Regions from separate parts of the Kurthia sp. 11kri321 genome, predicted to be linked through region 1. Evidence: riboswitches for the same ligand, from Rfam matches in the RefSeq annotation. Region 1 holds a riboswitch; each other region holds the start of a gene.
What was found. A riboswitch is a leader RNA that binds a small molecule or an ion and turns the genes downstream of it on or off. The one in region 1 is predicted to bind S-adenosylmethionine.
Positions count from the first base shown of each region.

Region 1 (8,304 bases):
CATACCAACTGTTGCTTCTTTCAAACCAATTACCGCTACCGTATCACCTGCTTCCGCTCGCTGTAATTCCTCAAATTTTTTACCGTGATATTTACGAATTTGTGTGATTTTAAACCAATTCCCACCACAGCGTACATCGTCTCTTACTTTCAACGAACCTTGATGAATTTTTATAAAAGCCATACGTTGATTTTGTTCAATGTGACGAATTTTATAAATCATTCCTTGTAACTCTCCCGATTTATGCTGTGGCTGGAGCAATGTATCTAGCACTTCTAATGCAAAATCGATGCCTTCATCTTTTAATGCTGAGCCATATAAAATCGGTGAAAGTTCTTGTACCATGAAAGCTTTTGAAAGCCTTTTTTGCCATTCGCTTTCGGATAAACTTTCTTCTAAATAGTCTTCTAAATATTGCTCATCTCGTCCTGCAAATTCTTCTATTCCTGTTGCCCAGTCATGAAATGGTAGTGCATATTCCATTAATTCTTGTTGAATTTCTTCTGTCACTGTTGCTGCATTGGCACTAATTAAATCCATTTTATTAACGAAAAACAGTGTAGGAATACGATATTTTCTTAGTAAACGATAAACTGTTTCTGTATGTCCCTGTACACCGTCTGTTCCATTTAATAGAAGAATTGCCCCATCCAGTGCCATAATCGAACGCTCCATCTCTGCCGCGAAGTCGACATGTCCTGGTGTATCAATCACCGTATAATCATTTTCTCGATATGTAAAAGTGGCCTGTTCCGCAAAAACGGTAATGCCACGCTGTTGTTCAATCTCATGCAAATCTAAATGTGCATTTTGATGATCGACACGCCCAATGGTGCGAATACTTTTCGTATGAAAAAGTAATTGCTCTGAAAAGGTGGTCTTCCCTGCATCTACATGTGCTAAAATGCCAATTGTTTTCTTCATTGTCTTTCCTCATTTCTTATCAAAGCGTCTCTACTATGAATTATATCATGTCCAATAATAAAACCATCTTCTTTCGAATATACACGAAAAAAGATGGTTTGCTGTTTATTCCCATTCATACGGTGTTTCTTGGTACACATAGTAATTCAACCAATTGGAGAATAATAGATGCGTGTGTGAACGCCAACGATTCAACGGTTTTTTCGTTGGGTCGTCGTTCGGGAAATAGTGTTTTGGTACTTGCGGTTCGATGCCCTTTGCAACATCACGGTCATATTCTTGCTTTAATGTATCTGCATCATATTCTAAATGACCTGTAATCATAATTTGTTTTTCATCACGCGATACGATAATAAATGCCCCTGCTTCGTCTGATTCAGACACGAGTTCTAAATCAGGATGGTTTAAAATAGCCTCTCTTGAAACAGAGGTATTACGTGAATGTGGTGCTGTATATACATCATTAAATCCGCGAATTAACTTAACGGTACTATCATGCACGATGTGATCGAACACACCCGAACATTTTGACGGTAATGTATATTTTCCAATACCATAATGATAGTAGAGTGCCGCTTGTGCGCCCCAACAGATATTCAAAACAGACGTGACATTTGTTTTCGTCCATTCCATAATCTCGACCATCTCATCCCAAAAATCAACTTCATGGAATTCAAATAATTCAATTGGCGCTCCTGTAATAATCATACCGTCAAATTTACGGTGTTTTACATGTTCAAACGTCGTATAAAATGACTCTAAATGATTTTTACTAACATTTTTTGATTCATGTGTCGCCGTATTTAAAAACGTAACATTCACTTGAAGTGGTGTATTTCCTAAAAGACGTAGTAGTTGTAACTCGGTCTTTTCTTTTTCAGGCATTAAGTTAAAAATTAAAATATTTAACGGACGAATGTTCTGGCTTGTCGAACGCACTTCGTCCATAATGAAAATCTTTTCCTCTTTTAAAATTTCAGTTGCTGGTAGCCCACTTGGTATATTGATTGGCATGATGAAACTCCCCCTTTAATATAAAAAAACCTCACTCTTTGATAAGAATGAGGCTACACATATGTATCCGACTCTTATCTATCAGAAGCATAATGGAGCTTCTGTAGGAATTAGCACCTTTCTGTTTTAAACAGAGGTTGCTGAAGCGTCATCGGGCCATTCCCTCGGCTTCTCTTGATAAGACAATATTGAATTATTAACTATCATAGCAGAACCATCCTTTAATAGCAAACATTTCTGATAATTCAATAAAATCTCTCGTTAAAAAACGTAAATAGTGTTTTTAGTCAAATGCAATATGGTAAAATAAAGAAGAAATAAGCGAATTAAAGGAGTGACACAACATGATGACGATGCATCGTTCAACATTAATGAATCAATTTCCGAAAGCCATTTTCGGTAGTTTAAAAGCTGCTGCAAAAAAGAAAGCGGCAACAGGCACAAAAATTATTGATTTAAGTTTGGGAAGTCCTGACTTACCACCTGCTCAAATTGTGCGAGAAGAATTAGCAAAACAAGCTGAAAAGGCTGATAGTTATGGCTATACACTCGGTGGAACGGAGCGATTCCATGAAGCAGTTGCCAACTATTATCAACGTCGTAGTGGTGTTGAACTAAATCCACAAACAGAGATCATTCAAACGATGGGTTCTCAGGAAGGACTTGTACACTTACCGCTCGCATTTTGTGATCCAGGAGACATTGTACTCACAACGGACCCTGCCTATGTAGCTTATGCTGCAGGGATTCACCTCGCAAAATGTGAAGCGTATGCGATGCCATTAACAGCTGAACATCAGTTTTTACCTGATTTTGATGCCATTCCAGAAGATATTTGTGCACGCGCGAAAATGCTCATTTTAAATCTTCCAGGGAATCCCGTTCCAGCAATGCCTTCTATCGCATTCTTTGAAAAGGCGATTGCTTTTGCGAAAAAACATAACTTAATCGTCATTCACGATGCCGCCTACTCAGAATTCTATTTTGAAGGTACAAAGCCGCTTAGCTTTTTAGAAGTACCCGGTGCAAAAGAAGTGGGTGTCGAGATTAATTCACTTTCTAAGAGTTTTAGCCTTGCAGGTGCCCGTATTGCGTATATCGTTGGAAACGCTTCCACCATTGAAACATTGGGCGAACTCAAATCACACCTTGATTATGGTACATTCCGCCCAATTCAAGATGCGGCATGTGTTGCACTCGACAATGCGGAAGCAATTACAGATGAACTGCGCATCATTTTTTCAACACGTCATCGTGTACTATCAGAAGGTCTTGAAGCAATTGGTTGGGAACTCGCACCATCTGCTGGTGGTATGTTCGTTTATGCGAAGTATCCGCAACAACAGATGGATGACAAAGAATTTGTCTATCATGTTATTGAACAAACAGGCGTTGTACTTGTACCCGGTTCGATCTTCGGTGCATCGGGTAGAAACCATGTACGCATCGCACTCGTTCAAGATGAAAAACTATTACAAGAAGCTGTTTCAAGACTCGCAACTTTATAAACAGAAAAAGTCTGAATCCCATCATCAATAAGGATTCAGACTTTTTATTATTCAAGCGGTGTTTCAGGTTCTGGTTGTAACAGGTCAACAGGTGCTTTTTTACGTTGTGTAAAGTAATACATAAGCATGACTGCCGCTACAATGACTGCTGTAAAGAGAATTTGAGAGCGCATACTTGGAATGAAGAACATCGCTACAGCAAGTCCTCCTACCATAATCATCGTACCAATTGTTAAATACGGGAATAACCACATGCGTAATACAAGTTCATGTTCTGTCCCCTCTTTAATCGCACGACGGCGCATAACAAGCTGAGAAGCTGCAATGATGAAATACATAATTAATGTAATCGCTGAACATGAATTGACTAAGAACATGAATACCGCTTCTGGCGATACATAATTCATAATTACGGCAATATACGAGAAGAATGTACTTGCTAAAATCGCATAAACAGGTGCGCCGCGCTTATTCAACTTTAAGAAAATTTTCGGTGCTTGTCCTTCTTCTGCTAAAGCAAAAGACATACGAGATGTTGCATACAGTGCTGAATTCAGACAAGATAATACAGCAGTTAAAACGACAAAGTTCATAATTTGCGCTGCTGCTGGAATACCGACATAGTCGAGTACTGCAACGTAAGGACTTGTTAAAATACTCGATGAATCCCATGGAAGCAACGTCACAACGACGGTAATCGAACCGACGAAGAAGACAAGAACACGCCAGATGATTGAATTCGTCGCTTTTTGTACGGCATTCACCGGTTCAGCAGATTCTCCTGCTGCAATCGCCACAATTTCAGTACCCATGAATGAGAAGATGACAATGACAACACCCATCATGACTGCGCCAAAACCATTCGGTAAGAACCCACCCTGCCCTACTAAGTTCGTAAAGCCAACTGATGAAAAGCCTGGTACGATGCCAAAAATAATAAATGCACCGATTGCTAAGAATGCAATAATACTAACTACTTTAATTAATGAGAACCAGTACTCGAATTCACCAAAAGCCTTAACCGATACTAAATTTGTAACAGTTAATGTTAAAGTTAAGATTAAACTTAATAACCAAAGCGGAATCCCATCATACCAATATTGAATGATGGCGGCTGCTGCAGTTGCTTCTAGCGCGATTGCAATTACCCAGAAGAACCAATAAAGCCAACCAACTAAAAATCCTGCCCATTTTCCAAGCGCCTGACTTGCATAAATCGCAAATGAGCCACTCGATGGGTTTTTAGCTGCCATCTCCCCTAACATACGCATCACGAGGACAACAATGGTACCAGCAATCACATACGATAAGATGGCGCCGGGTCCAGCTAAGTGAATAACTGAACCACTCCCCATAAAGAGTCCCGCACCAATAACACCAGCGATGGCAATCATCGTCATATGCCTCTTTTTTAACCCCTTTTGTAACGATTGACCTTCATTCATCTACAACACCCCTTTATGCTTTGCTATTTATCCCAAATGGCTTTCACAACGGTATCGACAATCGTTTGTAAATCTTCATCACTTGTATTAAGTGGTGGTGATAATGTCAGGACATTATTATATCCTGCAACAGTTGCACCGTTCTTTCCAATGATGACGCCTTGTTGTTTACACGCTGCGATGATGTCATTCACAACCTGAACGGCTACAGGTTGTTTTGTCTCTTTATTTTCTACTAACTCAATACCAATTAATAAACCTTTTCCACGTACACTGCCAACAAGTGCATGATTTTCAAGCTGTTCTTGAAGTATTTGTAAGATTTCTGCTCCCTTAATAGCTGAGCGTTCAAATAGTTGTTCTTGCTCCATTAGCTCAATGTTTTTAAGCGCTGCTGCACAACTCGCTGTTGCACCGCCAAATGTATTGACATGTCGTAAATAGTCATACATCTCACTACCATTGAATGCTTCATAGATTTCTCGCTTCACAGCAGTTGCAGATAGCGGTAAGTAACCACTTGTAATCCCTTTTGCCATTGTTACAATATCTGGTTTTACACCGTAATGCTGATGACCGAATGGCTTTCCTGTACGTCCAAAACCACAAATTACTTCATCAACAATGAGTAGTGCATCATGTTTTTCACATACTTCTTTTATACCGCGCATGTACTGTTCATTCGGTACAATGACTCCGCCACCTGTAATAATTGGCTCCATAATCATAGCTGCAATCGTCTGACCCATCTCCCATGTCATGACATGATCGACTGCTTGAACAGAAGGAAGTGCAGTCGGTTCAGATGCTTTTTCTGGTTGACGGTACTCATCAGGCGGTGCAACATGTAAAAAGCCCGGCGCAAGCGGTTCGTATTTGTATTTGCGTTCTGCTTGACCTGTTGCTGCTAAAGAGCCCATCGAATTTCCATGATATGCACGATAGCGCGACACAATTTTATACTTAGATGCTTTTCCTTGTTGCGCATAATATTGGCGTGCAATTTTGAAAGCCACTTCATTTGCTTCCGAACCACTATTTGAGAAGAATACTACATAGCCACCACCTAATAATTCATTTACTTTCTCTGCGAGTTGAATCGCTGGTGGATGTGATTGCGATAATGGCGCATAAGCATTTTTCATCATTTGATCGTAAGCAGCTTTTGCGATTTCTTCACGACCATAACCAACATTTACACACCATAATCCCGCCATCGCATCGATGTATTCATGACCATCTGAGTCTTGAATACGTGCACCATGTGCTTTTTCTACAATCATTGTTGCTTGCGGATTATACGGTTTCATCCCATGCCAAAGATATTGCTCATCTACTGCTTTTGCGTTCATTTCTGTTTGTGTTTTAGACACATCAACCACTCCTTCTCATTCATGTTGTCTTTCTTACTTGTATTATCTGACATGAAAGGAAGAAATGTATGTTACATAATGTAAAACAATTAACAGAATATTTTTACATAAGTTAGCTTATTCATGAATTTTCGAAGATTTTTCTATGAATTCTTTTGCGTATAGCATCATCTCAAGCATCATACGATGATGCGGTTCACTCGAATCCATTCCAATTAATTCTTCTATTTTTTTCAAACGATGATATAATGTTTGACGCACAATATATAATTTTTGAGCTGTTTCCTGTTTGGAGCAATTCGTTGCTAAATAAGTGCGCAATGTTGGGATTAATTCTGATGAATGTTTTTCATCATAGGCAATTAATGGTCCGAGATATTGCGTCATCACCTGCTTTACATCCATTGTTTGTTGTAAATTTAATATCATATGCCCCAATAACACATCTTCATAAAAACAATCTGTCGTTTGCAGTACTTTTCGAATATACATCGTCGTTCTGGCAGTTTCATATGCAGTCGGTACATCTTCCACTGATTCAACTGTTTTACCTGTCGCAATACGTGTAACAGTATCCGTTTTAAAAACCTTTTTGATTTTTAAAACCGCTTCTCGCAAACGCGACATCATCGAAGCTTCATCGCGCTGATTGAAAATAATCATATAATAATGATCTTGATGATTCGTTGTACAGATTGTAAAGCCGCGTTTTTCAAAAACATTGCGAGCATATAATGTAAAGTACACATCATCAAAGCCTTCTTGTCCTTCCAACTGACCATTCGCTACATTCACATATAAAACCGTCATCTGCTTTATACGAATACGATCATGTTCTTTTTCAAGATGCTGCAAAATTTCCGACTTCGATAGTCGTCCTTCAAGCCAATCCTGTTTCCAAAGTTGCTGTGCTACCGCTTCTTTCTCAATTGAATACAGCTTCCTTAAAATAATTTGTGCGATAAATAGTGCGGTTCTCTCTAAAAACAAAGACTCAATTCCACTATGTAATCCATACCATTTCAATTGACCGTATTGTTGAGATAATAACAAAATCTCTTTTATTAAAGGCGCTTCTTTTTCAAGAAGCGCTTTTTTCGTTGCGTCACATTTTGGATAATAGACCGCTTTTTCATCTGTTAGTTGTAAAATACACTGTCCACCAATTGCCTCGACTAATACTTCAAGTAATGCTTCTGGTCGATTCGATGTGAGCGATGCCTTACTCAGTGTATGTGTATAGGCTTCCAGTCTCTCAATTAATTGGTACTGATGACTGATAATTTGGCGATGTACTTCTTGTGTAATATCACTAAAAGACACTTCTTCATGAAAAACAACAATCGGAAATTGATGTTTTTTCGCTTTTTGTAGAATGGTTGTTGGAATTGACTGAATGTAACGACCATATTCAATACATAACCCTGCACAGTTTTTGGCGATGAGTTCATCTAAAAAACGTTCAAATGTATCGACATCTTTATGAATCCCCATTCCTGTTGTTAAAATGAGTTCATGTTCTTTCATAAGATGACCTACAGCTGAATTTTCAATAATATGTACCCACTTCACAAGTCGATTGGTATTTCCTGCCATACATTCTGCCGATTGAAATTGATCATATTGTAAAATATCTGCTAATTGTAATTGTAAATTTTGCACATTTTCACCTCTTTTATGCTATCTATTATAATGTAGTTTTATCGGAATTCTATAACTTTTTTGATTTATTTCTTAAAATTTAGATTTTTCAAATAAAAAAGTTTAGGCACGCATGCACCTAAACTTTTTGTATAATCAATCTTGTTGATAAGCAATGCGTCCATCGACAACCGTCATGACTGCTTGCGCTTCTGAAATCGTTCCTTTAAATAAATCTCGGTCAAACACACTAAAATCAGCTACAAATCCTTCTTTAATCATTCCACGTTCATGTGACTTCCCAATAATCTCTGCGCCGCCACGTGTATACATTTGAATCGCTTCAAAACGACTGATACATTGTTCTACACCATATACAACACCGTCTTTTTTACGTGT
Region 1 covers NZ_CP013217.1:1,608,106-1,616,409, forward strand. Annotated here, with positions in the region: gene ASO14_RS08300 (elongation factor G) at 1-924, opposite strand, end outside; gene metA (homoserine O-acetyltransferase MetA) at 1,030-1,938, opposite strand; SAM riboswitch class I at 2,010-2,122, opposite strand; gene ASO14_RS08310 (aminotransferase class I/II-fold pyridoxal phosphate-dependent enzyme) at 2,286-3,446, shown strand; gene ASO14_RS08315 (amino acid permease) at 3,494-4,891, opposite strand; gene ASO14_RS08320 (aspartate aminotransferase family protein) at 4,915-6,243, opposite strand; gene ASO14_RS08325 (PucR family transcriptional regulator) at 6,382-7,926, opposite strand; gene ASO14_RS08330 (amidohydrolase) at 8,062-8,304, opposite strand, start outside.

Region 2 (8,304 bases), 1.3 Mb from region 1:
TCTGGTCAATAATCATATATGCAATTACCCACATAGCTACTAGTGGAATAATAGTGTTCATCAATTGGAAAATACTTTTGGTGCGATCTGATTTTGCAAACGGTTGAACCGCTTTGTGTAACTCTTTTGTTCTTTCACGTTCCATTCTTTTGCCCCCATCCCTATTTCCTTAATCTTAAAGGGGTATGGACTATTCACATAGGGGTGATTGTCATAGATGTCATATGACAAATGTCACTTAAAATGACCCATTGGAAAAAGCGTTCAATATCTCATATCGAACGCTTTTCATTTTATACGTTAAAGTAACGAGCATCTGGGTGGTTAAATACCATCGCAGAAACAGATGCTTCTGGTTGCATCATAAAGCCTTCTGTTAACTCTACCCCAATATCCTCTGGTCGTAACAATTTAAATAACTTTTCTTGATCTTCTAAATTCGGACATGCTGGATAGCCGAATGAGAAGCGCTGACCTTGATACTTCGCTGCAAAACGGTCGCGCATTGTAAAGTCTGTCGCATCTGGATAACCTGCATGGTCACGCATTTCTTGGTGAATACGCTCTGCAAATCCTTCCGCAAGTTCAAGCGCTGTTGCTTGGAACGCATGACTTTCTAAAAACTTCCCTTGCTCTTTTAATCGTTGTGCATATTCTCTTACACCATGCCCTGCTGTCACTTGCATAAAACCTACATAATCCATCTCTCCACTATCTTTAGACTTTAAGAAGTCTGCTAAACATAGGAATGGTGCTTTTTCTTGACGTGGGAATGTAAAACGCTCAATCTCTGTTTTCTCATCTTGTGGATCATAAATGACAACATCATCTCCATCAGATTGCGCTGGGAAGAATTGATACATACCTGAAGCCGATAATAAATCTGACTGTAAGTATTCTGTCACTAAATCATATAACTCATTCGCACGTTTGTCGCCGCTAAGACGTAAGTCCTCACTATAACCTCTCAGTCCTAAATGGTGACCGATTAGTGTACGCATATTCACATATGGATATAAGTGCTTTACAGAATAGTCACGAATAACACGACGTTCTGTATCATGCGGTTTATATACTTTAAAGTCACTGCTTACTGTTTTAACAGGACGTGTTGCTACGGCTACAGCTGTACCTCCTGCTGGTTTATTCGCTTCTTTTTCAGCACGTTTTTGTTGTGCTGTAGCGATTTCAGCGAGTAATTCTTCTCGTTCCTCACCTTGTAATCGGTTGATAATTTCAAGCCCTGCCATTGCATCTTTTGCATACATCACAGGTCCATCATAGTTTGCTGCAATTTTCGTATCAGTGAAGCGACGCGATAATGCTGCTCCTCCAACGATAATCGGTGTATCGATTCCGGCTTCTTTGAAGTCCTGTGCTGTTATAACCATTTGTTGTGCTGATTTTACAAGTAGTCCTGATAACCCGACAATATCTGGCTTCTCTTTACGTACGGCTTCAATTAATGTTTGCGGTGCAACTTTAATACCTAAATCTACAACCGTATAACCATTATTACTCATAATAATCTCTACTAAGTTTTTACCGATATCATGTACATCACCTTTTACGGTTGCAAGTAACATCTTACCCTTACCGACATCATCTACTTGTTTCTCCATGAACTGTTCTAGATGGGCAACCGCTGCTTTCATTACGCCGGCTGATTGTAATACTTCTGCTACAATCAATTGGTTTTCATTGAATAGCTTGCCGACTTTCGCCATCCCTTCCATTAACGGTCCATTAATAATATCAAGTGGTGTATCGTACATCTCACGCGCTAATTCTAAATCTTCAATTAGCCCCTCTTTTGTACCTTCTAAAATATAGTAAGCTAAACGTTCTGGTACAGTTTTCGGAATATCATCTTCTGATTTTTCTTTTTTCTTATCTCGGTAAAAATCAGTGAATACAGCTAATGTTTCGTCTGTTGTGTTGAATAATAAATCATTCGCTAAATTGATTTCTTCTTCTGGAATCGATGCATAACGCTCTAATTTTTCAGTATTCACAATCGCATAATCAAGACCAGCTTGTGTACAGTTATATAAATATACTGCATTTAACACTTCACGTCCTACAGGTGGTAAACCGAACGATACATTCGATACACCTAGAATCGTTAAAGCACGTGGCAGCTCCTGCTTAATTAAGCGAATTCCTTCGATTGTTTCAACAGCTGAACCAATATACTGTTCATCACCTGTTCCAACAGGGAATACAAGTGGATCAAAAATAATATCTTCTGGTTCAATGCCCCATTTATTCACAAGTAAGTCGTATTCACGCTTGGCAATCTCAAGTTTGCGATGACGGTCAACAGCCATCCCCTTCTCATCAATTGTTCCAACAACAATTGACGCACCATATTTTTTCACGATTGGAATAACAGCATCAAAGCGTTCTTCGCCGTCTTCTAAGTTAATGGAGTTAATAATCGCTTTACCTTGTGAATACTTTAAAGCTTCCTCAATTACTTTTTCATCTGTTGAGTCAATAACGAATGGTACTTTTACTTTTTGTCCGACTTCTTTCATGAAGTTAACCATATCTTCTAATTCTTCTCGGTCAGGATTCGCTAAACAGATATCAATAACATGCGCACCGTTTTTCACTTGAGCACGTGCAATTTCAGCTGCTTCTTCAAACTTCCCTTCGATAATTAGACGCTTAAATTTACGTGAACCGATTACGTTTGTACGTTCTCCTACAAATAGTGGTCGCATAGAGTCATCATATACAAGTGCTTCAATTCCTGAAACTGTATGATGCGGTTCTTTTTCTTCTAATGGTCGTGGCGGTGCATTTTCTACCACTTTACGAATCGCACGAATATGGTCCGGTGTCGTTCCACAACAACCACCTACGACATTTAACCAACCTTTTTCAACGAAACCAGCAAGCTTTTTCGATAAGCTGTCAGGTGTTTCGTGGTAATGCCCTTCTTCATCTGGTAAACCCGCATTCGGATAACAACTAACATAACTTGTTGCTAGTTCAGATAATGAACGTAAGTAGTCAGTCATAAACTCTGGACCCGTCGCACAGTTCAAACCAACTGATAGTGGTTTAATATGTTCAATTGAAATATAGAAGGCTTCAATACTTTGACCAGCAAGTGTTGTTCCCATCGGTTCAATCGTACCTGAAATCATAATTGGAATTTCTTTACCGAGTTCTTCAAAAGCTTGCTTAACACCAAGTGTACCTGCTTTTACATTCAACATATCTTGTGATGTTTCAAGGAGTAGTACATCTGCGCCGCCTTCAATCAAAGCTTTCGCCTGTACATAGAAGTCATGCTTTAACGCGTCAAATGTAATACCACCTGTTACAGATAATGTCTTCGTCGTTGGGCCCATCGCACCTGCAACAAAACGTGGCCACTCAGGTGTCGATAATTCCTCTGCTACTTCTTTGGCAATTTCGACAGCACGTTTATTAATTTCAACTGCTTGATGACCTAAATCATATTCATTTAATACGAGTGGTGTACCACCAAATGTATTCGTTGAGACAATATCCGCTCCTGCTTCAAAATAAGCACGATGAATTCCTGCAATAACATCCGGTCGTGTTAAATTCAAGTTCTCGTTACAACCATCATATTCATCGCCCCCAAAGTCATCTGGCGTTAAATTCGCATTTTGTAACATGGTACCCATCGCACCATCTAATACGAGAATATGATCTTTAATTCTTTCTTCAATGAGATGTTTCGACAACGTGACTTCCTCCCTTAACCTTTTCATCTAATTCCTTAATGTAGTGAATTAATTCAACAGACATATCGTAGCGCATGAACGGTGTAATCAGATAAATACCGTTAAAGAGTGATGCAGCTGTGTCAATTAATTCTTTCGCAATTTGGACACCCTCTGCCTGTGCGCGTTCTTTATCGCCATCTGCTGCTTTCATACGTTCAAGTACTTCACCTGACAACTTAATGCCTGGCACTTCATGGTGTAAAAACTCAGAATTTCGTAAACTTGTTAGTGGCATGATTCCGATGTAAATCGGTGTATCTAAATGTTTTGTTGCTTCATAAATTTCAATAATTTTCTCTTTTGAGTAAACAGGCTGTGTAATGAAATAATCCGCACCTGCTTCAATCTTTTTCTCTAAACGTGGAATGGCACGTTCGACGACACGTACATTCGGATTGAATGCTGCCGCTACAGAGAAGTTTGCCTTTTTACGTAGTGGTTTTCCCGAGAAAGAAATACCTTCGTTTAATTTTTTAATTAATTGTAGTAATTCAATGCTCGATACATCATAGACGCTTGTAGCACCTGGGAAATCCCCTACCTTTGTTGGATCACCTGTCACAGCTAAAATATCGTGAATACCTAATGCATCTAAGCCCATCAAATGAGATTGTAGCCCGATTAAATTACGGTCACGACATGTAATATGTGCTAATGCTCGTACATTCTTTTCATATTTTAAAATCGATCCCATCGCCACATTCGATACACGCGGTGAAGCAAGTGAATTATCTGCCATTGTGACAATATCGGCGCCCGCTTTTTGTAAAATCGCTGCTCCCTCTAAAAACTTTTCCGTTTCTAAATGGCGCGGTGTATCAAGTTCAACGATAATGGAACGCCCTTTTTTTACTTTCTCGTGAAGTGGTTCAAATTTAGACACATTAGCTTCACGAATCACTTCTTCTTTAGTTGTGATAACTTCTTTATTTTCCATTGGTAAAACATCTGATAAATGTTTCTTCACTTCGTGAATATGTTCAGGTGTTGTTCCACAGCATCCACCAATTAAGCGAACCCCTTCATCACGTAATTCAACTGCAGCGCGCCCAAAATATTCTGCTTCTGATTCATATACCACTTTTCCTTCTTCTACATCGAGTAGACTTGCATTCGGATACGCAGATAAGAACGAGTTCTTTGGTAGCTCAACATTTTCAAGCGCCTTCACTGTATGGTACGGGCCTAACCGACAGTTCACACCGACAACATCAGCTCCAGCTCTTTCTAAATGTTGCAGTGCATCATTCAACTTCATTCCATTTAATAAAACCCCTGGGTCATGCATCGAAACTTGCGCTACAATCGGTCCATCTGAGAATATGCGAATTGTTTTCACTAATGTTTCAAGCTCTTCTAAGTCGTAAAATGTTTCGAGTAGTAAACCATCTACACCTGCATCAAGTAATACTTTTGCTTGTAAAACAAGTGATTCAATAATCTCATCTAGTGAATGTTCATCCTTACGAATACCTCGAATTCCACCAATTGTTCCAAGTACGTACTCGCCATTCTTTGCAGCTCTTTTCGCTACCTCTACACCCGCACGATTCAGTGCTTCATATTCATCTTGAATACCGTAGCGAGCTAACTTAATCGTATTCGCTGTGTACGTATTCGTCTGAATGACATCAGCGCCCGCTTCAATATATAGTTTATGAATATTCTCAATTACTTCCGGCTTTCGAACATTCAGTTCTTCATAACAAAAATCAATCCCATATGAATAGAGCAGTGTCCCCATTGCGCCATCTGCTGTTAATACCTTTGTCTTTAAATCTTCTAGTAACCCCATACACTCCCCATCCTTCCTTCATTTCAAAAAAGCTATAAAAAAACCTTCTTACATTGCATAAGAAGGTTTGAACTGACACTTGAAAATTAGCCTTCTTATCTTTTAAGAACCATAAGTCCTTCTGGAATTAGCACCTGACCATCTAAATGGCTGGTTGCTGAAGCGTCGTCGGGCCAGTCCCTCGGCTTCTCTTGATAAGAAATTATTGAATTTTTAAAATATTAAAAGAATCATACCTCTTAAATAGAGTACCGTCAATAGCTTCTACCACTTTCAGCTAAATATTGTACGAAAAAGCGCTTACTTTATCACAATATTTCGTAAATTCAGTAATAGGTATTAAAAAAAGCGTATGAGATTTTTTCACATCTCATACGCTTCATATTTTATTTTTTTATCGTAAATGCATCGCCAGCATTTGAATCAAAATCACGCGCATTGACATACTCACCTTGTACAATTAATCGTTTCGAACCATCATAATTACATGTAACGAGCGTAAGTAGTCTTTTTTTAGCTTGATTTTCGATAACTTGAACGTCAGTTGCTTCTGTAATAAAGATTTTTGTAATTTTATACGTATACACGCGCTTATAGTCCGTTGTGTACATAAGCATTCCTTTTTTTGCTTTCGTTAAAGGGCTAAATAATGTTTTATCATTATTCATATTATGACCTGCTAATGCATAATTACCTTGCCCCATTTTCATATCCTTCTTTAATGTACCTGCGCCAATTGCTAGATTTGTATTTGAAATTCCGTATAAAATAGGCAATTGTAAAGATACATCGGGAACACTTAATGCACCAATTGAATGTACATCACCTTGATTCATTTGTGCCTTTAATACATCTTGTAAGCTAATATTTTCCACATTACCAAAATCAAAGCTTACGTCATCCGCATTTTGTGCTTTTTGTTCATCAAACTGCTCAATTGCTTGATTACTCATATGTGACACGATGAACCCCATAATTTGTTTATTGAAAATTAGTGCAACACCTAAAACAAACAAAACAATGCCAATCGTTAAACTTAATTTCCTGTTCATTATGGAATCCTCCTTTCACACTTTATACGAATTCTCGTTGTCTTTGAATAAATTGATTCATAACTCGCGTAGCAACTTCTTCACCATTTTGAATACATAAACCAATCCCCACACCATAATACGAACAACCAGCTAAATGTACATGTGGATGATATTTCACCATTTGTTTTTCAATACGTTCAACTGCTTGTTTATGTTGTAAATTATAAATTGGCATCGCATCAAACCATTTTTTTACATCAATCCATGTTGGTTCATCTATTATTTTTAAGCTTTTTTCGATGTCTTGACGTGCTATTTGTGCTAATTCATCATTTGTCATCTGACAAAATTCTTCAAAACGAGGATTATTCTTTTTATAAAACATACGGATAAGTAACTTATCCTCTTTAGAAGTATGACGCCATTTGCGACTTGTCCATGTACATGCATTACAATCTACATCATTACCTGATGATACAATATATCCTGTACCATCTGCTGGTAGCACATCATTCGGTAAATCATAAGCCAAGTAAACTGTAATAATAGAACCCGTTTGTAGTTCTTCAAAATCACGTTGGAAAGGCTCTTCCTTCAATAGTTTTTGTGCGACTTGGTGCGGTACAGCTAATACGACTTCATCTGCATCTAACCATTCACCCGTATCTATTTGAATCTTATACCCATTCGTGTCTTGTTTTAACAATTCCACCGACGTATTTTTTAAAATCGTCGCGTTCTCTAGTGTTTCTTCGATTCGTTCAAATAATTCTACTAGGCCATTTTTAAACGAGATGAATTTCTTTTTGGCATTCTCTTGGTAGAACGCTTTATTTGCTTCAAATCCACGCATGATACTTCCAAATTCATTTTTATATTCAAATAAATAGGGTAAAGTAGAAGCAATTGTTAATTTATTCAAATCACCTGAATAGACACCAGATAAAACAGGTGCGACTTGTTTTTGAACAATTTCTTCACCTAAATAATATGTTAAAAATTCTCCGACCGAATGATTTGTTGTAAAAGGAAGTTCGGTTTTTTCTAAGTCTTGTAAAACAGCTTTTTTTCCTTCTTCTGAAATAAGCGTACTTTTATTTAATGCTTGTTCATTCATAGGAATTCCAAACACGCTATCTTCTGGAATTGCATGTAACTGATTTTCAGTTAAAATATATGAAACGCCTGTGTCATTATAAACAACTCGATCTTCTAATTGTAATTCTTCGATTAATTTTCGAACACTCGCATGGCGCGACACGATGGAATCTGCACCAACTTCCATTAAGTAACCATCACGTTGTTTTGTGACCATCTTACCACCGATTTGTGCGTCTTTTTCAATCAATGTCAAAGCGAGGTCCAACCCTTGTTCTTTGGCTTGTTTTTGCAAGTAATGCATCGTACTCATTCCGGTAATACCGCCACCAATTACGACTACTTTTCTCAACGTCTGTCATCTCCGTTCATTCATGTTCTTCCTTAGTATAAATCAAATTGACTCGGAACCACATTGTTTTATCTTACAAACTCTTGAACACTTTTCAAATACGCAAGCGTTTAATTTAGCTTTTTGTTCCATTTACGGTAACCTTAAATTAATCCTATTTTGAAAGGGTCTTGCTATGAATTTATTAATGATTACACTCTTTTTATTAATCGGTTTACTAGCGTCTAATATTATTAGCCACTATGTAAAATTTTT
Region 2 covers NZ_CP013217.1:310,310-318,613, reverse strand. Annotated here, with positions in the region: gene ASO14_RS01715 (Delta(5) desaturase DesA) at 1-145, opposite strand, end outside; gene metH (methionine synthase) at 294-3,728, opposite strand; gene ASO14_RS01705 (bifunctional homocysteine S-methyltransferase/methylenetetrahydrofolate reductase) at 3,709-5,565, opposite strand; SAM riboswitch class I at 5,658-5,766, opposite strand; gene ASO14_RS01700 (class A sortase) at 5,952-6,617, opposite strand; gene hemG (protoporphyrinogen oxidase) at 6,640-8,049, opposite strand; gene ASO14_RS01690 (Na+/H+ antiporter) at 8,225-8,304, shown strand, end outside.
Region 2: another riboswitch for S-adenosylmethionine. It lies ahead of ASO14_RS01705 (bifunctional homocysteine S-methyltransferase/methylenetetrahydrofolate reductase); the one in region 1 lies ahead of metA (homoserine O-acetyltransferase MetA).

Region 3 (8,304 bases), 970 kb from region 1:
TTAACCGTCTGATTGTACCAGGAACATTTATGAAGAAAGCGATGAAAGGTGAATTACCACTTCTACAACAAGCACAAGCATTACAAGCTGAGCTACTTTCAATGATGCCAGAAGAAATCGGCACAGAAACATTAGCCCAGGAAAAATATCTTGTGAAGATGGCGAAGAAAATCGCTCTTCTTGCAGCAGGTACAGCGGCAATGAAATATGGTCCAAAACTTGAAAATGAGCAAGAAGTATTAGTGAATATCGCAAATATCGCAAATCAATTATTTGCAATGGAGTCAGTAGTATTACGTACCGAAAAAGCCATTGCACGTGATGGTGAAGCAAAAGCAAATCAAAAAGTATTATATACAGAAATTTTTGTACAAGAAGCATTTGCTGAAATCGAAAAAGAAGCAAAAGAAACATTGCTAACAGCGACTGAAGGAGACGAGTTACGTATGTTATTATCGGCACTACGTAAATTAGGACGTCACACACCGTACAATATTGTCGCGAAAAAACGCGAAGCTACAGGCAAATTAATTGAAAATGAAAAGTATATTGTTTAATATTCTTAACGTAAATAGTAACCTTAGAGTATGATATCGTACTCTAAGGTTTTTTTGATTCTTTTTTCAGTAATAATTATTAATTTTTTCTCATTTTTATACTTTATCATGCTTCGAAAATCATTATTAGTGAAATTTCAGACATATATTTTAAAAGAAATTATGATAAAAGAACTAAAAAATCTATATTTTTGTTGTGTAAAAAAGTATAATGTGAATACTATAATTAATGGGGGTCTCATCTTAATGAGAGAGTTACAAGAGCGTGAACAAGTAACGATGAATGATTTATTGATGAAAGCATTAGAAGCTAATCTAGCTGTGATTCGCTTTGATACGAATCGCAATGTTACATATGCAAGTAAGCCATTTGCAGAAGCTATGGGGTATTCGGTAGAGGAATTAATCGGTAAAAAACATGCTGAGCTGTGTTTAACAGAGTTTGCAAATAGTTTTGAGTATGAAAAATTTTGGCGTAGTTTGCTATCTGGAAAAAGCTTTCAAGATAAAGTAGAAAGAAAGCATGCGAATGGAAAAAGTGTCTGGTTAGAAGCAACATATATGCCGATTCGTGATGAACGTTTTAAAGTAATTGGCATTATGAAAATTGCATTTGATATTACAGAGAGAAATAATCAAATGATTGATTTAGCAACTGCTTTAAAAACCATGTCAGATGATCTGAATGTTCTATCTGACGCAGGTAAAGATCATGTAGCTAATTTGAATGAAAATTTTCATACAGTTGTTGAAATTTCAAATCAAAATCAGCAATCTGTTCATCAATTAATTGAAAAGACAGATGCTATTCAAGAGATAGTAAAAGTGATTCAGCATATTGCGAAACAAACAAATTTACTCGCATTAAATGCTGGGATTGAAGCAGCACGTGCTGGGGAATATGGGTTTGGATTTAATGTTGTGGCGACGGAAGTGCGAAAATTGTCGCAAAGTGTCGATAAATCAATTGTGGATATTCGTACGATGATTAAAGATGTAACCAAACAAATCGAAGTAATTGAAAAGGCCGGAGATACCATTTCAAAGACAGTAGATTTGAATCAAGCATTTATTGGCGAAGTAGTGAAAGATTATGACTCTATTCAAAATCGTGCAGAATTGTTAAACAAACAAACAGTAACATTTGATGAATTTATTAAAAAATAAGTAATTAACTAGAAAGAGAATCGCATAGTATGATGTGGTTCTTTTTTTGTTGCTTTGAAGATTAAAATAGAAAAAAAGAGTTGTACGTAGTGACAAAATCATTCAGAATGTTCACAATTAGTTGTCTTGCAGTAAAAAGCGTTTTAATCAATTGTATTTCTTCTATATTATATAGGTAGAAACTCAATGATAAACATAGCTTGTCCTTTACAATTGGTAATTGTACATCTAGTATGGAATTTATAGATGAATCTGTGATGAAATAGGTTGCACCTTTTCTAATAGATTTATACAATAAGGATATTCAATAAGAATGGAGTGAATGATCGTGACAATCACTGTGTATCATTATCCAAAATGTACAACTTGTAAAAAAGCAATTGCTTGGTTAAAGGCAGAAGGCGTTGCATTTGATACAAAAGATCTTGTGACAGAAACACCAACAGCTGAAGAAATAAAAGAGATGCAAGAAAAAAGTGGTTTACCGCTTAAAAAATTCTTTAATACATCGGGTATGAAATATCGGGAGTTAGGATTAAAAGATCGTTTGGCAGAAATGTCAGAATCCGAACAATTAGAGTTATTAGCAAGCGATGGCATGTTGATTAAACGCCCAATTACGTACGATGGAGAGCGTGTCACAGTCGGCTTCAATGAAAATAAATTTATTGAAAATTGGAAAAAATAACTAAAATGACTTGTATTTGCAGAAAAAATATGTAACACTATAGATGAAATTAACATTACATATTTCATGGAGGGGTAAAAAAATGAGCATTCCAACTAATTTACGTTATTCAAAAGAGCATGAGTGGGTTTTACAAGAAGACGGTACAGTACGTATCGGTATTACAGAATTTGCACAATCTGAACTAGGTGACATCGTATTCGTTGAACTACCATCTGTAGGCGATGAATTAACAATCGATCAACCATTCGGTAGCGTTGAGTCTGTAAAAACAGTTTCTGAGCTATATGCACCACTTTCAGGTGAAGTAGTAGAAGTAAATGAGGAGTTAGAAGATAGCCCAGAGCTAGTAAACGAATCACCTTACGAAAAAGCTTGGATGGTTGTCGTAAAACCTTCTGACGCTGCACAACTAGAAGCTTTATTAACTGCTGAACAATATGAAGAAGTAGTCGCAGGTTAATAGCACCCCTTTCATGTAGGTGCGCGTTTTCATGCCGATTTGATTAGAAGACACTGATTTCAGTTGTCTTCTTTTTTTTATTTTTTGTAAAGTATGTAAAGTTTTTTCTATGCGCTTTTTTTATAAGCACTATTCCTACAAAAATATACCGAAAATATGGTATAAATAAAGTAAGAAAGAACAGAAAAAAGAATAAGGAATCAGATGGGATGGTGTGTATGAAGATTATTGAGAAAGTCCTCATTGTAGAAGGTAGACAAGATTGTTTACAGTTAAAGCCTATTTTGAATGAACCTGTTGAGATTGTCTGTACAAACGGAACCGTAAGTCCTCATCGTTTAGATGAACTATTACAACCTTATGAGAGTTGTGATTTTTATGCATTTTTCGATGCAGATGATATGGGCGAGAAACTTCGTAAGCTTGTACAACAAGAATATCCCAATACACATCATCTTTATACATTACCGCGTTACGGTGGTGTTGAACGCACGCCGCGTTATCATTTAGCAAAAGTGTTACAAGGAGCTAAATTTAAGATTAAGTCAGGTTACTTATTAGATAAAGGATGACAATAATGCAAGAATGGACACGTGAACAATGGGAAGAGCAAGTGAAGTCCCAAGAAAAAACAGCTTTTTACCTCTATACACCAATGTGTGGGACTTGCCAAGTTGCATCAAGAATGATGGATGTAACGGAGCAAGCAATCGAACATGTTTCAATGGGAAAAGCCAACTTAAATTATATGGAGCAATTAGCGTATGACTTTGAAATTGAAAGTGTACCTTGCCTTCTTATTACGCAAAATGGCGAGTTAGTAGAGAAAATTTATGCCTTTCAGTCAGTACCACATTTATTTGAAAAAATTTTAAAGAAGTATTGACCTTTCAATTTAGAAGTGATAAAGTATCTACAATAACTAAATGAACTTAATTCGTTGCTCTTATAAAGAGAGGTGGAGGGAAGTGCCCTATGAAGCCCGGCAACCATCACATTATGTGAAAAGGTGCCAATTCACGCAAGGACTGTATGGTCTTTGAGAGATGAGAGAACGGTTTAGCATATTTTATGATGTTTAAACCCTTCTGTTGTCTGACAGAAGGGGTTTTTTTATGAATAAAGTTCGAAAAAGGTGGGAAACAATTTGATTCAACTCAGCAATGTGACAAAACAATATAAAACTTCAAATGGTCCCCTCACAGCTGTCGATCAAGTAAACTTAACTATCCAAGATGGTGAAATCTTCGGTATTATCGGTTACAGTGGTGCTGGTAAGAGTACGATGATTCGTTTATTTAATGGCTTAGAGAAACCAACAAGTGGTTCTGTAATTGTAAATGGTGAAGATATTTCAAAAATTAAAGGCGCTAAACTTCGTGCAGCACGTCATAAAATTAGTATGGTATTCCAACATTTCAATCTACTTTGGTCAAGAACAGTAGAAGAGAATATCGCTTTTCCTTTAGAAATTGCAGGTATTGATTCAGCTGCGAAAAAGAAGAAAGTAGCTGAATTAATTGAACTTGTTGGGTTAACAGGACGCGAAAAGGCTTATCCATCACAATTATCAGGTGGTCAAAAACAACGTGTAGGGATTGCGCGTGCACTTGCAAATGACCCAGAAGTATTACTCTGTGATGAAGCTACATCAGCATTAGACCCTGAAACAACGGATTCAATTTTAGACTTATTACGCAGTGTAAATGAAAAACTCGGTATTACGATTATTTTAATTACACATGAGATGCACGTTATTCGTAAAATCTGTCATCGTGTAGCCGTAATGGAGCAAGGGAAAGTCGTAGAAGAAGGCGATGTTCTTCAAGTATTCGACGCACCACAAGCACCTGTTACACAACGATTCGTTCAACAAGTAACGAATACAGTAGGGCAACAAGAGTCGATTGAACAAATTAAAGAACAATACCAACATGGAAAGTTAATTAAATTATTCTTTGTCGGCTCAAAAACAGAGCAACCGATTATGACACAACTCATTCGTCAGTTTAATGTCGATGTAAATATTGTACATGGCAATATATCTCCGACAAAAAGTGGTCCATACGGTACGTTAATCGTACAACTTGCTGGAACAGATGAAGAAGTTGAAAAGGCAGTAGCTTATTTAACTGCTGAAGGAATTAAGTCGGAGGTGATGTCACATGAATAATGAGGCAACAGGATTATTCCCAAATGTTGATTGGGAAGGAATGTGGCAAGCCACGCTAGAAACACTTTATATGACAGGTGTTTCAACAATTATTACATTTATTTTAGGTCTAGTGCTAGGGATTATTTTATTCTTAACAGCACCGCACCAATTATGGGCGAATAAGGTTGTGAACTTTTTAACAGGAGCAATCGTGAATATTTTCCGTTCGATTCCGTTCGTTATTTTAGTTATCTTATTAATTCCATTTACAATTTTCTTAATGGGAACAATGCGTGGTGCAAATGCAGCATTACCAGCACTTATTATCGGTGCTGCACCATTCTATGCACGTATGGTATTGATTGCATTAAAAGAGATTGATCGTGGTGTGATTGAAGCAGCTCGTTCAATGGGAGCAACAACAGGAACAATCATTTGGAAAGTACTCATTCCAGAGTCTTTACCAGCGTTAATTTCAGGGATTACAGTGACGGCAGTTGCTTTAGTAGGTTATACAGCGATGGCGGGCATCATTGGTGCGGGTGGTCTAGGTTACCTAGCCTTCCAAGATGGTTTCCAACGTAGTCAAAACGACGTAACATTCGTCGCAACAGTATTGGTATTAGTTGTTGTATTCATCATTCAATTCATTGGAGATTTGATTACAGCAAAAATTGATAAACGATAAAGCAAAGAAAAGGGGAAATGAATCATGAAAACATCAAAAAAATTAGTAGCAGGTCTTTTAACAGCAGCACTAGCACTTAGTTTAGCAGCATGTGGTTCTTCAGAAAAATCAGGAGACGGCGATGAAAAAGTAATTAAAATCGGTGCTTCAAACGTACCACACGCTAAAATTCTTGAACAAGCAGAACCAATTCTTGAAAAAGAAGGCATTAAATTAGAAATCGAACCATACCAAGATTACATCTTACCGAATAAAGATTTAGATTCAAAAGATTTAGATGCGAACTTCTTCCAACACATTCCTTATTTAGAAGATCAAATCAAATCAAATGGTTATGATTTTGAAAGTGCTGGTGGCGTACACATCGAGCCAATCGGTATCTACTCTCAAAAGTATAAAAAATTAGAAGACCTTCCTAAAGGCGCGACAATTCTAGTATCAAACTCTGTAGCAGACCAAGGTCGTATTTTAACATTACTTGAAGCAAAAGGCTTAATCACGTTAAAAGACGGCGTTAAAAAATCAACAGCACAAGTAAAAGATATCGACAAAAATCCTAAAAATTTAAAAATCGATACAAAAACAGCTCCAGAATTATTAGTACAAATGTACAAAAATAACGAAGGTGATGCTGTGATTATCAACTCAAACTATGCAATTGATGCTGGTTTAGTGCCAACAAAAGATGCGATTGCAATTGAAGATTCAAACTCACCATATGTAAACGTAGTAGCAGTTCGTAAAGGTGACAAAGATAAAGAAGAAATCAAAGAATTAATGAAAGTTTTACACTCAAAAGAAATCCAAGATTACATTAACAAAGAGTGGAAAGGTTCAGTTGTTCCTGTGAATCAATAATGAATTAAAGGGTATTGCCAGTTTAGGCGATGCTCTTTATTTTTTTACATGAAAAAGCTCGGAGTAGCATGTGTAATGACACAGCTTTCCGAGCTTTTATTTTACATTCGGTTAATATCCCGTTTTCTAAGGTGTGTATAGATGATGTGAGGTTCGGGTATTCATACAACTAGATGAATTGTGTAAGACGTGAGAAGAAGGTGCTCACGAATTCTAAAAAGATTTTTTCAGATGGTGCTAATTCACGGTTATGTGGGAACACAACGCCTACATTACGTGTGAAGCTTGGCTCAGATAATGGCAAGCGCACCGTACGTCTCGGTGTCGAATCATAAAAGGCACTCTCAGGAAGTAATGTAACACCCATTCCAGCTGCTACAAGCCCTTTTAGAGCGTCCATATCTTCTCCTTCAGAACTAACGATTGGTGTGTACCCAACCGACTTACAAGCGTCCACTACGACTTTATTTAGAATAAAGCCATCTGGGAATAAAACAAAAGGTTCGTTACGAAGATCTGCTAGTTGAATTTCTTTTTTGGTTGCAAGTGGGTGTGTAGCAGGTAAAAGTGCAGATATTTTTTCTGTAAACAGAATTTTTGTATCAATGATTTCATCTTTTTTAGGGACAGGTCCTAAAAAAACAAGATTCAATTCACGATTTTTCACCGCATTGATGAGATAGCGATATGAACCTTGACGCAAGTGAAAAGATACATTCGGATGCTCTTTTTTAAATGCTGAAATGACGGTTGGTAATAAGAAGCTTGCAAGACTTGTTGGGAAGCCGATTTTAATTGTTCCTTGTTCAGGATCTAAGTATTCTTCGACTTGTTTGGCAGCGAAGTCGATGGCTTCAAGCGCAATGAGAGCGTGTTCTAAAAAGATTTTACCGATTGGTGTTAGTTTAACATTTCGTCCGATACGTTCGAATAATTCTGTACCAAGTTCTGTTTCTAAATTCGAAATTTGTCGACTGACTGCTGACTGTGCGACATGTAAAGATTCAGCAGCCTCTGATATGTGTTCTCTTTCCGCAACAGCTACAAAGTAGCGTAGTTGTCTTAATTCCATAGTTATACATCCCCTATTCATCTAAAAAAACGATTGATTCTATATAAATTATATATTGTTTATATGAATTTGTGAATTTAAAATATAAAATACAAGGGAGGAATCGATATGTCATTTCATTTATTACCAAAAGAGCAAGGTTTATATTCACCGAGAGACGAGCATGATGCATGCGGTATCGGTCTATATGTTAATTTAAAAGGAAAAAAAACACATGAAATCGTTGAAAAAGGATTGGAAATGTTATGTCGTCTAGATCATCGTGCGGGTAGAGGGAGCGACGGGAAAACAGGTGATGGTTCAGGACTGATGGTACAAATCCCACATGATTTCTTTCGTCAAGAAATAACTGCCTTTCAATTACCGGTAGAAGGTATGTATGGTGTAGGCATGCTATTCTTTTCGCAAGACGATGCAAAAAGTCAACAAGTAGTTGAAGAACAAATGAAAAAATATGCAGAAGCAGAAGGACAAACTGTTCTAGGATTCCGAACAGTGCCAGTTGATGCGTCGACATTGAGTGATACAGCGAAAAAGACTGCACCAGTTGTTCGACAATTATTTATTCAAGCAAACCCACAAACAGTCAATCTCACTTTTGAGCGTAAACTATATCTTATTCGTAAACAGACGGAACGATTTGCGAAAGCAAAAAA
Region 3 covers NZ_CP013217.1:637,115-645,418, forward strand. Annotated here, with positions in the region: gene ASO14_RS03310 (acyl-CoA dehydrogenase FadE) at 1-557, shown strand, start outside; gene ASO14_RS15275 (methyl-accepting chemotaxis protein) at 804-1,724, shown strand; gene ASO14_RS03320 (arsenate reductase family protein) at 2,053-2,412, shown strand; gene gcvH (glycine cleavage system protein GcvH) at 2,495-2,875, shown strand; gene ASO14_RS03330 (toprim domain-containing protein) at 3,094-3,447, shown strand; gene ASO14_RS03335 (thioredoxin family protein) at 3,453-3,761, shown strand; SAM riboswitch class I at 3,819-3,928, shown strand; gene ASO14_RS03340 (methionine ABC transporter ATP-binding protein) at 4,023-5,048, shown strand; gene ASO14_RS03345 (methionine ABC transporter permease) at 5,041-5,718, shown strand; gene ASO14_RS03350 (MetQ/NlpA family ABC transporter substrate-binding protein) at 5,743-6,576, shown strand; gene ASO14_RS03355 (glutamate biosynthesis transcriptional regulator GltC) at 6,746-7,648, opposite strand; gene gltB (glutamate synthase large subunit) at 7,757-8,304, shown strand, end outside.
Region 3: another riboswitch for S-adenosylmethionine. It lies ahead of ASO14_RS03340 (methionine ABC transporter ATP-binding protein); the one in region 1 lies ahead of metA (homoserine O-acetyltransferase MetA).